DNA from 3 places in the Streptomyces sp. NPDC056161 genome. Region 3 is predicted to be linked to each of the others. Evidence: riboswitches for the same ligand, from Rfam matches in the RefSeq annotation. Region 3 holds a riboswitch; each other region holds the start of a gene.

The links. A riboswitch is a leader RNA that binds a small molecule or an ion and turns the genes downstream of it on or off. The one in region 3 is predicted to bind cyclic di-AMP.
Region 1: another riboswitch for cyclic di-AMP. It lies ahead of ACFC09_RS45200 (peptidoglycan DD-metalloendopeptidase family protein); the one in region 3 lies ahead of ACFC09_RS24900 (transglycosylase family protein).
Region 2: another riboswitch for cyclic di-AMP. It lies ahead of ACFC09_RS15820 (M23 family metallopeptidase); the one in region 3 lies ahead of ACFC09_RS24900 (transglycosylase family protein).

The regions. Positions count from the first base shown of each region.
Region 1 covers NZ_JBHJUV010000113.1:1,577-5,500, forward strand. The annotation lists gene ACFC09_RS45195 (SGNH/GDSL hydrolase family protein) at 1-782, opposite strand, end outside; gene ACFC09_RS45200 (peptidoglycan DD-metalloendopeptidase family protein) at 966-1,874, opposite strand; cyclic di-AMP (ydaO/yuaA leader) riboswitch at 1,879-2,038, opposite strand; gene ACFC09_RS45205 (alpha-galactosidase) at 2,318-3,924, opposite strand, start outside.
Region 2 covers NZ_JBHJUV010000014.1:166,329-170,252, forward strand. The annotation lists gene ACFC09_RS15810 (dihydrofolate reductase family protein) at 1-1,002, shown strand, start outside; tRNA gene ACFC09_RS15815 (tRNA-Met) at 1,161-1,234, shown strand; cyclic di-AMP (ydaO/yuaA leader) riboswitch at 1,558-1,717, shown strand; gene ACFC09_RS15820 (M23 family metallopeptidase) at 1,725-2,768, shown strand; gene ACFC09_RS15825 (aldo/keto reductase) at 2,895-3,839, shown strand.
Region 3 covers NZ_JBHJUV010000027.1:97,457-101,380, reverse strand. The annotation lists gene eno (phosphopyruvate hydratase) at 1-53, opposite strand, end outside; gene ACFC09_RS24900 (transglycosylase family protein) at 614-1,312, opposite strand; cyclic di-AMP (ydaO/yuaA leader) riboswitch at 1,317-1,484, opposite strand; gene ACFC09_RS24895 (transglycosylase family protein) at 1,667-2,755, opposite strand; gene ACFC09_RS24890 (cytochrome P450) at 2,950-3,924, opposite strand, start outside.

The DNA of each region.
Region 1 (3,924 bases), on a different contig from region 3:
GCCACCGACGCGATCCGCGTCCTGATGTCGTCGGGGGACACCGCGCCCTTGGCCGTCACGTGGTCCCCCGAGGACTCGCCGCGCAGCCGCCGGCCGATCCACGGCACCAGGTGCTGCCGGGCCCAGTGGACGTCGTCGCGGCGCACCTCCAAGGTGCCGCGGGGCGGGAGCGGCGGCCAGGGCTGTTCCGGGTCGGCCGGGACGTCGAGGCCGAGGACCTGTCCGGCCCGCAGGGCGACGCGTGTGTGTCCCTCGGGTGAGAGGTGCAGCCGGTCGTCGTCCCAGGCCCTGCGGTCCTGCACGGCCTTCAGGGACCACAGGTCGAGCACCGGGCAGCCGTACCGGTCGGCGACGGCCCGGACGTGCCCGTTGTAGGTGGCGATCCTGCCGCGCAGATGCTTCAGCACGGGTACGCCACGGGTGTCGAAGCCGGTCGTCACCAGGACCGTGCCGGCCGCGTCCGCGAGCCGGGCCACGGCCCGTTCGAAACGCTCGGCCACCTCGTCGGGGTCGGTGCCGGGGCGCAGGATGTCGTTGCCTCCCGCGCAGAACGAGACGAGGTCCGGCGCCAGTTCGACCGCCCGCGGGACCTGCTCCGCCACCATCTGGTCGAGCAGCCTCCCGCGCACCGCGAGATTCGTGTATCGGAAGCCGCCTTCGGGCCGACGGTCCGCGAGCAGTACCGCGAACCGGTCGGCCCAGCCGACGAACGCCCCGTCAGGGCCGGGGTCGCCGACGCCCTCGGTGAAGCTGTCCCCCACCGCCACGTACGACCCGATCACCGCTGTGTTGTCACTCTTCGAATCGTCTGCCACGTCGGGCCATGATTCACCTTCCGATGTGACCTACGCGATCGTAGGAAGGGGTTGACGAACGGTGAGATAAGACACTCGCCAAGAGTTTCCCAATGCGGGAATAGGCCGGGGAACAGGCGCGTTCCCGCGTCAACCGCTCCGCCACCGCCGTCAGACGACCACGCCGTGCGAGCGGAGGTAGGCCAGCGGGTCCACGTCCGAGCCGTACTCCGGCGTGGTACGGATCTCGAAGTGCAGGTGCGGGCCGGTCACGTTGCCGGTCGCGCCGGACAGGCCGATCTGCTGGCCCTCGGTCACGGTCTGGCCGGCCGAGACGGACAGCTGGGACAGGTGGGCGTACTGCGCGTAGTAGCCGTCGGCCAGCCTGACGACCACCTGATTGCCGTAGGCGCCGCCCCAGCCCGCGGCGACGACCGTGCCCGCGGCGACGGCCTTGACCGAGGTGCCGGTCGGCACGACGAAGTCCACGCCGGTGTGGTAGCCGCTGGACCACATGCCGCCCGCCACGTGGTAGCCGGTGCCGATCCTGGCGCCGAGGACGGGGAGGCCGTAGCCGGTGGAGGTGCCGGTGCCGACGGTGCGGTCCGTCCGGCCGGCCGAGGCGTCGGCCGCCGGCACGTACGAGGACCGGGACAGCCGGGACGGCTGCGCGGAGCGGGTGTCCGGCTCGGCCCACCCGCCGAGGGTGAGTTTCAGACCGGGGCGGACCAGCGACGGGTTGCCGCCGATGGCCGGGCGGTTGTCCTGGTAGATCCGCTGCCAGCCGCCGTTGACGTGCTGCTCGTCGGCGATCTTGGCGAGCCAGTCGCCCGGCCGCACCACGTAGGTGCGGGCGGCGGAGTCCTCGGCGGCGCGTCGCTGTTCGGCGGCGCCGCCGGCAGACCTGACGGTCCTCTCGGCGACGGACCGGGGAGCCTCCCCGGGGGCCGCGGCGTGCGCCGCGGTGGTTGCGATGAGCGGCAGGGCCAGTGCGGCTCCGCTCGTTCCGGCGACGGCGACGGCGACGGAACGGGTGCGGCGCTGGGGCCTCGGACGTCGGTGCTTTCCCTTCGCGGGCATGGCGCATTCCTCTCCGGCGCCTGCGAGGTGAGCTGTCGGGTTCGGGCTGGAGCTGCCCGGCCGCGCGCGGGGCGTGGCTTCACCCCTTGCCGTCCCGGAGACCGGGTCCGGCGGTCGTGCCTGGTGGGTCCCCCGCTCCTGCCGTGCACGGGTGGGTGGTGTGTCCGGTGTCCGGGCGGCGGCAGGATTCGGCGGTCCGTCCGGATCGGTGGCGAACGTAAGCGAGCGGGACGCAAACGGACAAGGACCCGTTCCATCCCGTACAGGTCTCACTCGATCCATTACGGGAATTCCCGGTCACCGTCCGTGCATGTCAGCGGGGTGGCCGTGGCCAATTCGCCCGCCCGGACCATGCATTACGTGAGCATGACAGGCGACCCACCGTCACGATATGACCCTCCTCACCCCCCTGGCCGCATAAGCTCGTAATTCCGGCAGAAGGGTCAGACGCGGCGCAGCCGGATGACCGTGGCGTCCAGGTCACCACGGAGCGCGGTGTGCAGCCCGTGGTGCAACAGCACGGCACCACGGTGCACTTCGCCCGTTTCGCGGCATTCGTACGACGCCGACGGGTCGAGCCCGCGCAACCGCACCGCCGGCACGGGCTCGCCGTACCGCTGCGCCTGGAGCCAGGCCAGGACGACGGTCTCGTCCCCGCGCAGATACTGCACCGCGCTCAAACCGCCCTCGGGAGGGCGCAGTCGGTACAGCTCGCCGTGCTGCACCACGGGCCGGATCTCCTTGTAGAGGCTCACCCACTGCCGAGCCTCGGCCAGTTCCTCCTCGCTCCACTTGGCGAGGTCGCCGCCGACCCCGAGGACGCCGGCCATGGAGCTGACGAAACGGAAGCGCAGACTGCTGGCCCGGCCGTTGAGCTGTGTGTTCGGACTGTCGGTGACCCAGGCCGCCATGATCCGCGCGGGATGGATCTGACTGAAACCGTGCTGGATGGCGAGCCGATCGAGCGGATCGGTGTTGTCGGAGGTCCACACCTGATCGGTGCGGCTCAGGATCCCGAGGTCGATGCGGCCGCCGCCGCCCGAGCAGGACTCGAAGGCCACGCCCGGATGGGCGGCGCGCAACCGGTCCAGCAGCGCGTACAGGGCGCGGACATGGTCGACCCACAACCGCTGCGGGTACGCCTCCCCGGGCCAGCCCGCGTCCGTGAAGCAGCGGTTGAAATCCCATTTCACATAGTCGATGGGGGCGCTGGAGAGCAGCGTGTCCAACCGCTCCCACAGGTACTCCTGGACGTCCTCGCGGGCGAGGTTGAGGACCAGCTGATTGCGCAGTTCCGTCCGCTTTCGTCCCGCCTGGTACTGCACCCAGTCGGGATGCGCGCGATACAGCTCGCTGTCGGGGTTGACCATCTCCGGCTCGACCCAGATGCCGAACTGCATGCCGAGGGCGTGCACCTGGCCGGCCAGTGGAGCCAGCCCCTGCGGGAACCGGTCGGGGTTGGGCGTCCAGTCGCCCAGCCCGGCCCGGTCGCTGGTCCGGGCGCCGAACCAGCCGTCGTCCACCACGAACAGTTCCACGCCGATCTCCGCCGCGCGCCGGGCGAGCGCGGCCTGCTGGTCCTCGGCGATGTCGAAGAACGTGGCTTCCCAGGAGTTGAACAGCACGGGCCTGTCCCGGTCCGCGTCCGGGACGACGTACGCCCGCTGGTAGGCGTGCCAGGCGCGGCTCGCGCCACCGAAGCCGCCGTCGCTCCACAGTCCCGCGAAGACGGGGCTGGTGTACGACTCCCCCGGCTCCAGCATCAGCAGGCCCGAGTCGTCGTACCCGGCGCCGCCGGTGATCTGCACACGCGCGTCCGGAAGTTGGGCGACGGCGATCCGCCAGGAACCCGACCAGCCGAGCGCGCAGCCGTACACCTCGCCGCGCTCCTCGGTGGCGTCGGTGTCGAGCGCCACCCAGGGCAGGTACTGGTGTCCGGTGTGACCGCGCCGGCTGCCGATGACCTTCTCACCGTAGGTCAGCGGACCGCTGGTCAGCCGCGACTCGGCGGCCCAGCGGCCGTGCAGCTCGGACAGCCGCCAGCCCTCCC
Region 2 (3,924 bases), on a different contig from region 3:
GTCGACGCGATCCTGATCGGCGCGGGCACGATCCGCGCCGACAACCCCCGGCTCCTGGTCGACGCGGCCGAACGGCGGGCCGCCCGGCTCGCGGCCGGCCGTCCGGAGTACCCGCTCAAGGTCGCCGTCAGCGGTTCGGGCGACCTCGACCCGGACGCCAGGTTCTGGCACACCGGCGGCGAGAAGGTCCTCTACACGACGGACGGGGGCGCCGAGCGGGCCCGGCGCGCCGGACTCGCGGCCGACATCGTCCCGCTGGGCCCCGGCCTCGACTGGCGGGCGCTCCTCGGGCACCTGCACACCGAGCGCGGGGTGCGGCGGCTGATGGTCGAGGGCGGCGGGACCGTCCACACCCAGTTGCTCCGGCAGGGCCTCGCCGACGAACTCCAGCTCGTCGTCGCGCCGCTGCTGGTCGGGGACCCCGGGGCGCCCCGGCTGTTCGGGCCGGGGGAGTACCAGCGCGGACGCCTCAGGCTGCTGGAGACCCGGCGGATCGACGACGTCGTGCTGCTGCGCTACGAGCCGACCGCGCCCGGAACCGGTCGGACGGCCGCCGCCGCGGACCGGCACTGGATGCGGATCGCCTGCGAACTGGCGGCGCTGTGCCCGCCCTCGCGGACCGCGTTCAGCGTGGGCGCGGTGGTGGTGGCCGCGGACGGTACGGAGCTGGCCCGCGGGTTCTCCCGGGAGGCGGACGACCCCGTGGTCCACGCGGAGGAGGCCGCGCTCGCCAAGACCGACCCGGCGGATCCACGGCTGGCCTCGGCGACCGTCTACAGCAGCCTGGAGCCGTGCGCCCGGCGGGCCTCGCGCCCCGCCCCCTGCGCGCGGCTGATCCTGGACGCGGGGGTGCGGCGGGTGGTCACCGCCTGGCGGGAGCCCGACACGTTCGTGGCGGGGGCCGACGGGAGCGGGCTGCTGACGGCCGCGGGCGCCGACGTCGTCGTACTGCCCGAGTACGAGGCGGCGGCCAAGGAGCCGAACCGCCATCTGCTCGACTGAGCGGGAGCCGCACCGCCCCCTGTGCGACCGGGCGGGAGCCGATCGGCCTTCTGCTCGGCCGAGCGGGAGGCCGAGGGCCATCCGCTCGGCCGGGCGGGAGCCGAACCGGCGAGTGTGCGTTCGCTGCCCTGCGCATGGCGTATAGTTGTCATCACCGACGCGGGGTGGAGCAGCTCGGTAGCTCGCTGGGCTCATAACCCAGAGGTCGCAGGTTCAAATCCTGTCCCCGCTACTGAAGGCCCAGGGCCGGAATCCCATTCCTAGGATTCCGGCCCTGAGTGTTTTCACCGACCCGCGCATCGCCCCTTGATCATTGTCACGGCGGGTGATCGGGCGACCTCCCTCCGCATAACAACTGAAACACCGTCAAGTCCGCCGGGTCTTCGGACTTTCCATGCGGCCGAGGTCAAGTCGCCCGATTTTCGCCGGTCATGACCGCTAAGTCCGCGCCCGATCGCGTTAAGGATCAAGCCGAACGGCTTGGAATCTGGCCGCCGAGTCTATTAACGTTCGATAACGCAGCGCGGTCGTCCCAGCCGTCACCAGAGGCGGCTCCGTGCGCACGCGCCGAATCCCGCAAGGGAACCGGGGAACCACCACCTTGGGGTGAATCACGCGGACACCACCGTGGAGACACGGCTGGTATACGCGCGTAGGAGACCTTCCTGCTCCGAACCCGTCAGCTAACCCGGTAGGCGGAGGAAGGAAAGGAGTACGCCCGAGTGGCGTCCAATCGGCCTGCCCCCGAAGCCCCCTACGCGCCCAACCAGTACGGCACCGAGACCTTTGCCTACGGCGGCTACGGCGCCGACGAGGGCCAGGGCACCTGGGGGGAATGGAACCCCACCGAGGACTCCGTCCGCCCGATACGCGGCCGGCACCGCGTGGCCAAGCAGCGCGGCGGACTCGCCCGCAGTTCCACGGTCCTCGGCGTCGGCGTCATCGCCGCCGTCGGCGCGGGCGGCATGGCCAGCGCCAACACCGGCAAGCCCCCGGTGTCCATCTCCATGCCCGACCTGCCCTCCGTCGGCTCCCTGCTGGGCGACGACTCCTCCGCGCAGCCCTCCAAGGGCTCCACGACCGCCCTGAGCAGCGTCGGCGTGACCGAGGCCGACAGCGCCGACGGCACCACCGACGCCGGTGAGGTGCTGCGCAACCGCATCATGGCCCAGGCCGAGCAGCAGCAGGACCAGGCCCACACCAAGGCCGTCGCCGCCGCCGTGTCCGCCGCCGACAAGCAGGCCGCCGACGCGGCAGCCAAGGCGGAGAAGGAGGCCGCGGCCAAGGCCGCCGCCGCCAAGGAGAAGGCGGAGGCCGCCGCCAAGAAGAAGGCCGAGGAGGAGCGCCTGGCCGCGCTGGCCAAGCAGTTCACGCTGCCGACCCCCTCGTACACGATCACCGGTACCTTCGGCCAGCCGGGCTCCATGTGGTCCTCCGGCTACCACACCGGTCTCGACTTCGCCGCCCCCACGGGCACGCTGATCAAGGCCATCCACAGCGGCACGATCACCGAGGCGGGCTGGGCCGGCTCCTACGGCTACCGCACGATCCTCACCCTCGACGACGGCACCGAACTCTGGTTCTGCCACCAGTCGTCGATCAACGTGAGCGTCGGACAGAAGGTCACCACCGGGGACGTCATCGGCCGCGTGGGCGCCACCGGCAACGTCACCGGCCCGCACCTCCACCTGGAGGTCCACCCGGGCGGCCAGGCCAGCGGCATCGACCCGATGACCTGGCTGCGCGGCAAGGGCCTCACCCCCTGACCCACCCCTGATCCCCGGCGGTCCTGACGGCATCCCCCCGACGCCAGGGCTGCCGGTCAGGTGTTTACGGGGTCTTTGCGCCCGCCGACGGAATCGTGACCTCCGACGAGTGCGTTGAAGGTGAACATGACTTCCCTACACAAACTCGGCTCCTCCGACCTGGACATCTTCCCGCTCGTCCTCGGCGGCAACGTCTTCGGCTGGACCGCCGACGAGCCGACGTCCTTCGCCGTCCTGGACGCCTACACGGCGGCCGGCGGCAACCTCATCGACACCGCCGACGCGTACACGGCATGGATCGAGGGGAACAAGGGCGGCGAGTCCGAGACGGTCATCGGCAACTGGCTCACGGCACGCGGAAACCGTGACGACGTCCTGATCGCCTCCAAGGTCAGCCAGCACCCCGAATTCCCGGGCCTGTCCGCGGCCAACATCAAGGCCGCGGCGGACGCCTCGCTGCGCCGGCTGAAGACCGACTACATCGACCTCTACTACACGCACTTCGACAAGCCCGAAGTGCCGGTCGAGGAGATCATCGGCGCGCTCGACGAACTGGTGCGGGCCGGCAAGGTGCGGCACATCGCCGCGTCCAACATCAGCGCGGAACGGCTCCAGGAGTCCCTGGACTTCTCCGACCGCGAGGGCCTGGCCCGGTACGTGGCGCTCCAGCCGCACTACAACCTGGTCTCGCGCGACACCTACGAGGGTCCCCTGCGGGACGTCGCCGCCCGCGCCGGTCTCGGGGTCCTGCCGTACTTCGGCCTGGCCGCCGGCTTCCTCACGGGCAAGTACCGCCCCGGTGCGACGGTGGACAGCGGGCGCGGCGGGAACGCGGCCCAGCTCGCGGAGACCGAGCGAGGTCAGCGGGTCCTCGCGGCCCTGGACGAGGTCGCCGCGGCCCACGGTGTCGCCGTCCCCACTGTGGCCCTGGCCTGGCTCGCGGCCCAGCCGACGGTGGCCGCGCCGATCGCCTCGGCCCGGAGGCTGGACCAGCTCCCGGCGCTGCTCGCCGTGGCGGACCTGATCCTCACGACGGAAGAGGTGGACCACCTCACCCGGGCCTCGGCCTGACCTTCTCGGCCTGACCTTCTCGGCCTGACCTTCTCGATCGGCCTTCCCGCTCGTCGTCGCTCGCGCTCACGTCGCCCGCGGCTCA
Region 3 (3,924 bases):
CGGGAGTCCAGGATTTCCCGGGCTACGACGACGTCGATGGACGGCACGAGCATCTCCTTCATGGAATGTGACGCTGGAAGTGCGGGGCTGTGCGCCTTGCGACTAGAGCCTAACCGGCCCGGGGGCCTCGGCCGGTAGCCGACCGCCCCGTGGACAGGGTGACGACAGCTGACGGTACACATTGTTTCTGAACGGAACAAAGGGGGGAACGAAAACCGCCGGTGCCGGCTCAGGGTGCGCGGAGCAAACGGCGGCGCGGAAGCGCGGGAATGCCCGGGAAACGCAGAATGCGGGCGGACGCGGGCGGACGCGGGGCAATGGGCGAGCGGTAAGGACGAGCGGCACGGACGAGCCGTACGGACGAGCCGCGCGGAAAGGAACGGAACAGAAAGGAACAGAAAGGAAAGAACCCGCCCCGGCGCGCACGGGGGAGAGCGCGTCGGGGCGGGGAGCCCGTGGGGACGGGGGCTGCCCCCGGGCGTCCTCCACGATGGAGGCCGCCGCTGTGCGGGGGCTGTGACCGGGCTGCCGATCGGCTGTCGCCTCGGGAGCGCCCGCCGGGGTCGAACCAGGAGCGGTCCGGCGGGGGACCTTCAGGAGCGGACCGCCGGGGTCACTTCAGGTGCAGCTGCTGGCCCGGGTAGATGAGGTCGGCGTTCTCGACGATGTCCTTGTTCAGCTCGAACAGCTTCTGCCAGCCGCCCGTGACGCGGTGCTTCTCGGCGATCGAGCTGAGGGTGTCGCCCTTGACGACCTTGTACTCGCCGTCACCCTTCTTGACCTTCTTGCCGGTCGGGGTGGTGACGGTCCTGCTCGCGGCCGGGCGGTCGGCGGAGCGCGAGGCGGCCTGCTGCCCGGTGGCACGGTCGGCGGTGGAGCCGGTCGAACCGGAACCGCTGGAACCGGAACCCGAACCGCTGGAGTCGCCACCGGAGTAGGGGGTGCTGGACAGACCGGTGCCGCAGACCGGCCAGGCGCCCTTGCCCTGGCTCGCGAGGACCTTCTCGGCGACGGCTATCTGCTGCGCCTTGGTGGCCTTGTCGGCGGAAGCCGCGTACTGCGTGCCGCCGTAGGCGGCCCAGGTGGAGGCGGAGAACTGCAGGCCGCCGAAGTAGCTGTTGCCGGTGTTGATGGACCAGTTGCCGCCGGACTCGCACTGGGCGACGGCGTCCCACTGGGAGGCGGTGGCGGCGGAGGCGTCGCCGACGGCCATCAGCGGGGCGGCGACGGCGGCACCGGTGACACCGGCGAGCGCGACGACGCGGGTGGCCTTGGACGGGCGACGGTGCTTGCCCTTGCTGGAGAACAGCATGGATCGATCCCCTCACCGACGCCTGCGAGGTGAGCTGTCGGGTTCGGGCCGGTTGAGTTGCCCGGCCGCACCTCGATGTGGAGGCACGGCTTCACCCCGAGCCGCTTCGGTCAACCGACCGCAGCGGCACCTACCTTGGGTCCCCCGCTCCTGCCTACGGCGCTCGACGCGACGACTGTTCCCGTACGGCCGTTGGCAGGATTAGGCGTTGCGGCAGCCGGGGCCCGCGGTGGCGAGCGGTCATGACCGTAGACACGCGCTTCGTGGAATTTCAAAGACGATCAAGGCTTCTGAGACTCATCCCACACTTTCACCAAACCGGACATTAAGCCCGAAGCGGGGCGCCAACTCCCGCTATCCGGCGTGCCCTTCGGTCCCGACCTTCAGGGCCTGACCGGGGGTGATGTGGTCCGGGTCGGAGCCGACGACCTTCTCGTTGGCCGCGTAGAGCGCATGCCATCCGCCGTCCACGCCAAGCGAGTCGGCGATGGAGCCGAGGGTGTCGCCGGCTCGGACGGTGTAGGCGTGCTTGCCGGACGGGGCGGCCCCTCGACCACCCGTCCCGGTTGTCCCGCTTTCATCCGCACTGTCGCCCCGATGACGGCCGCCGCCGTCCAGGGAGCCGGTGTCGACCAGACTCCAGGAGCCGCCGGTCCGCCAGGAGTTGTCCGCACCGCCGGGGTCGGGGGACTCCGTGGACGAATCGCCGATTCCCGGCGAAGCACTGGAGTCAGTCGATGCCGACTTGTCGGACTTACTGGGCTTCGCAGGCCCGTCCGTCACACCGTGGCCCGAACCCGAACCCGAACCCGAACCCGTGCTCGGGCTCGCGCTCGATGACGGAGAGCCGGACGGTGAACCGCTCGGAAGGGAGCCCGAAGTGGAATCCGAGGACGGGTCCGAGGAGGTGTCGGACGACGGGGGCGAGTCGGACAAGCCCGGCGAGCCGGGCAATCCGGATGAATCAGATGAACCCGATGAACCCGACCCGTGCGAATCCTCCGAGGAACCCTTCTTGCCGGACGAGGAGCCGTCCGTGACACCGGTGTCGACCCCGATGTGGCCGGACTTGGCGGTGAGCCCGGACAGCAGGGCGCAGGTCGCCCAGGGGGTGGTCCCCTGGTCGGCGAGGATCTTCTCGGCGACCGCGATCTGCTGCTGGCGGCTGGCCTGGTCCGGGGTGACCGCGTACGTGTCGCCGCCGTACTCGTCCCAGTCCCGCTGCGAGATCTGCAGTCCGCCGAAGTACGCGTTGCCCGTGTTGGCGCTCCATGAACCGCCGCTCTCGCACTCGGCCACCCGGTCCCAGGTGGTGCCGTCGGCGGCACTCGCGGCGGTGGCGGCGAGGAGCGGGATGGCAATCGCGGAGCCGGTCACTCCGGCCGCGACGACGAGGGCCGGAGCCTGACGGGGGCGACGGTGACGTCCGTTCCCGGTGAGCATGCGGAAGCCTTTCGCGCGACGGCACTGACCGGTGCGGCGGATCGTGCCGGACTACCGCACCGAGGGGTGAACGTATAGGCATACGATCCCTAGTCACAAGTTAATGCCGCACAGATCACGCGAAGATCACAGCCGTGAAAGGCTGTCATTTTCCCTTTCCCGCAAGGGTCTACGGCATTGCGCACTCCGGCCGATCACCGGACAGGAGTGAACTCCACCGGCAAAGTGCGCAATCCACGCATGATGAGCCCACCGCGCCACCGCAGATCGGTCGGATCCACCGCAAGTCGCAGGTCGGGGAGGCGGGTGAGGAGGGTGGCGAGCGCGGACTGGCCCTCCAGCCGGGCGAGCGGGGCGCCGAGGCAGTAGTGGATGCCGTGCCCGTAGCCGAGGTGTTGGTTGTCACGCCGGCCGAGATCGAGCACGTCCGGATCGGCGAACCGCTCCGGGTCCCGGTCCGCGGCGGCCAGGACGACCAGGACGGGGTCACCGGCCGCGATCCGCTGCCCGCCGATGTCGACCGGCTCGGTGGCGAACCGCCAGGTGGCCAGCTCCACCGGGCCGTCGTACCGCAGAAGTTCCTCCACCCCGCTCGCCAGCAGCGCACGGTCCCCGGCCGCGAGGGACCGTTGCAGTCGGTCGCGCTGCTCGGCGTGGGTGAGCAGCGCGTAGGTGCCGTTGCCTATGAGGTTGACGGTCGTCTCGAACCCGGCGAACAGCAGGATGAACGCCATCGCCGCCGCCTCGTTCTCGGTGAGGTGCTCGCCCTGGTCCGAGGCGCGGATGAGGCCGGAGATGAGGTCCTCGCCGGGCGCGGGCTCGGCGGGCAGCGCGGCGCGCTTGCGGTGGATCAGCTCGGCCAGGTAGCCGCGCATCTTCTTCACCGACCGGGCCACCCCGCCCCGGGGCCCTCCCCCGTGCCGGATCATCATCCCCGCCCAGTCCCGGAAGTCGTCCTGGTCCTCACGGGGGACGCCGAGCAGGTCGCAGATGGCGTAGATGGGCAGCGGGAAGGCGAACTCATGGATGAGGTCGGCCGAGCCGCGGTCCGCGAACCGGTCGATGAGCTGATCGCTGAGCTGCTGCACCCGCGGGGCGAACTCGGCGACCCGCCGCGGCGTGAACGCCTTGCTGACCAGCCGCCGCAGCCGGGTGTGGTCCGGCGGGTC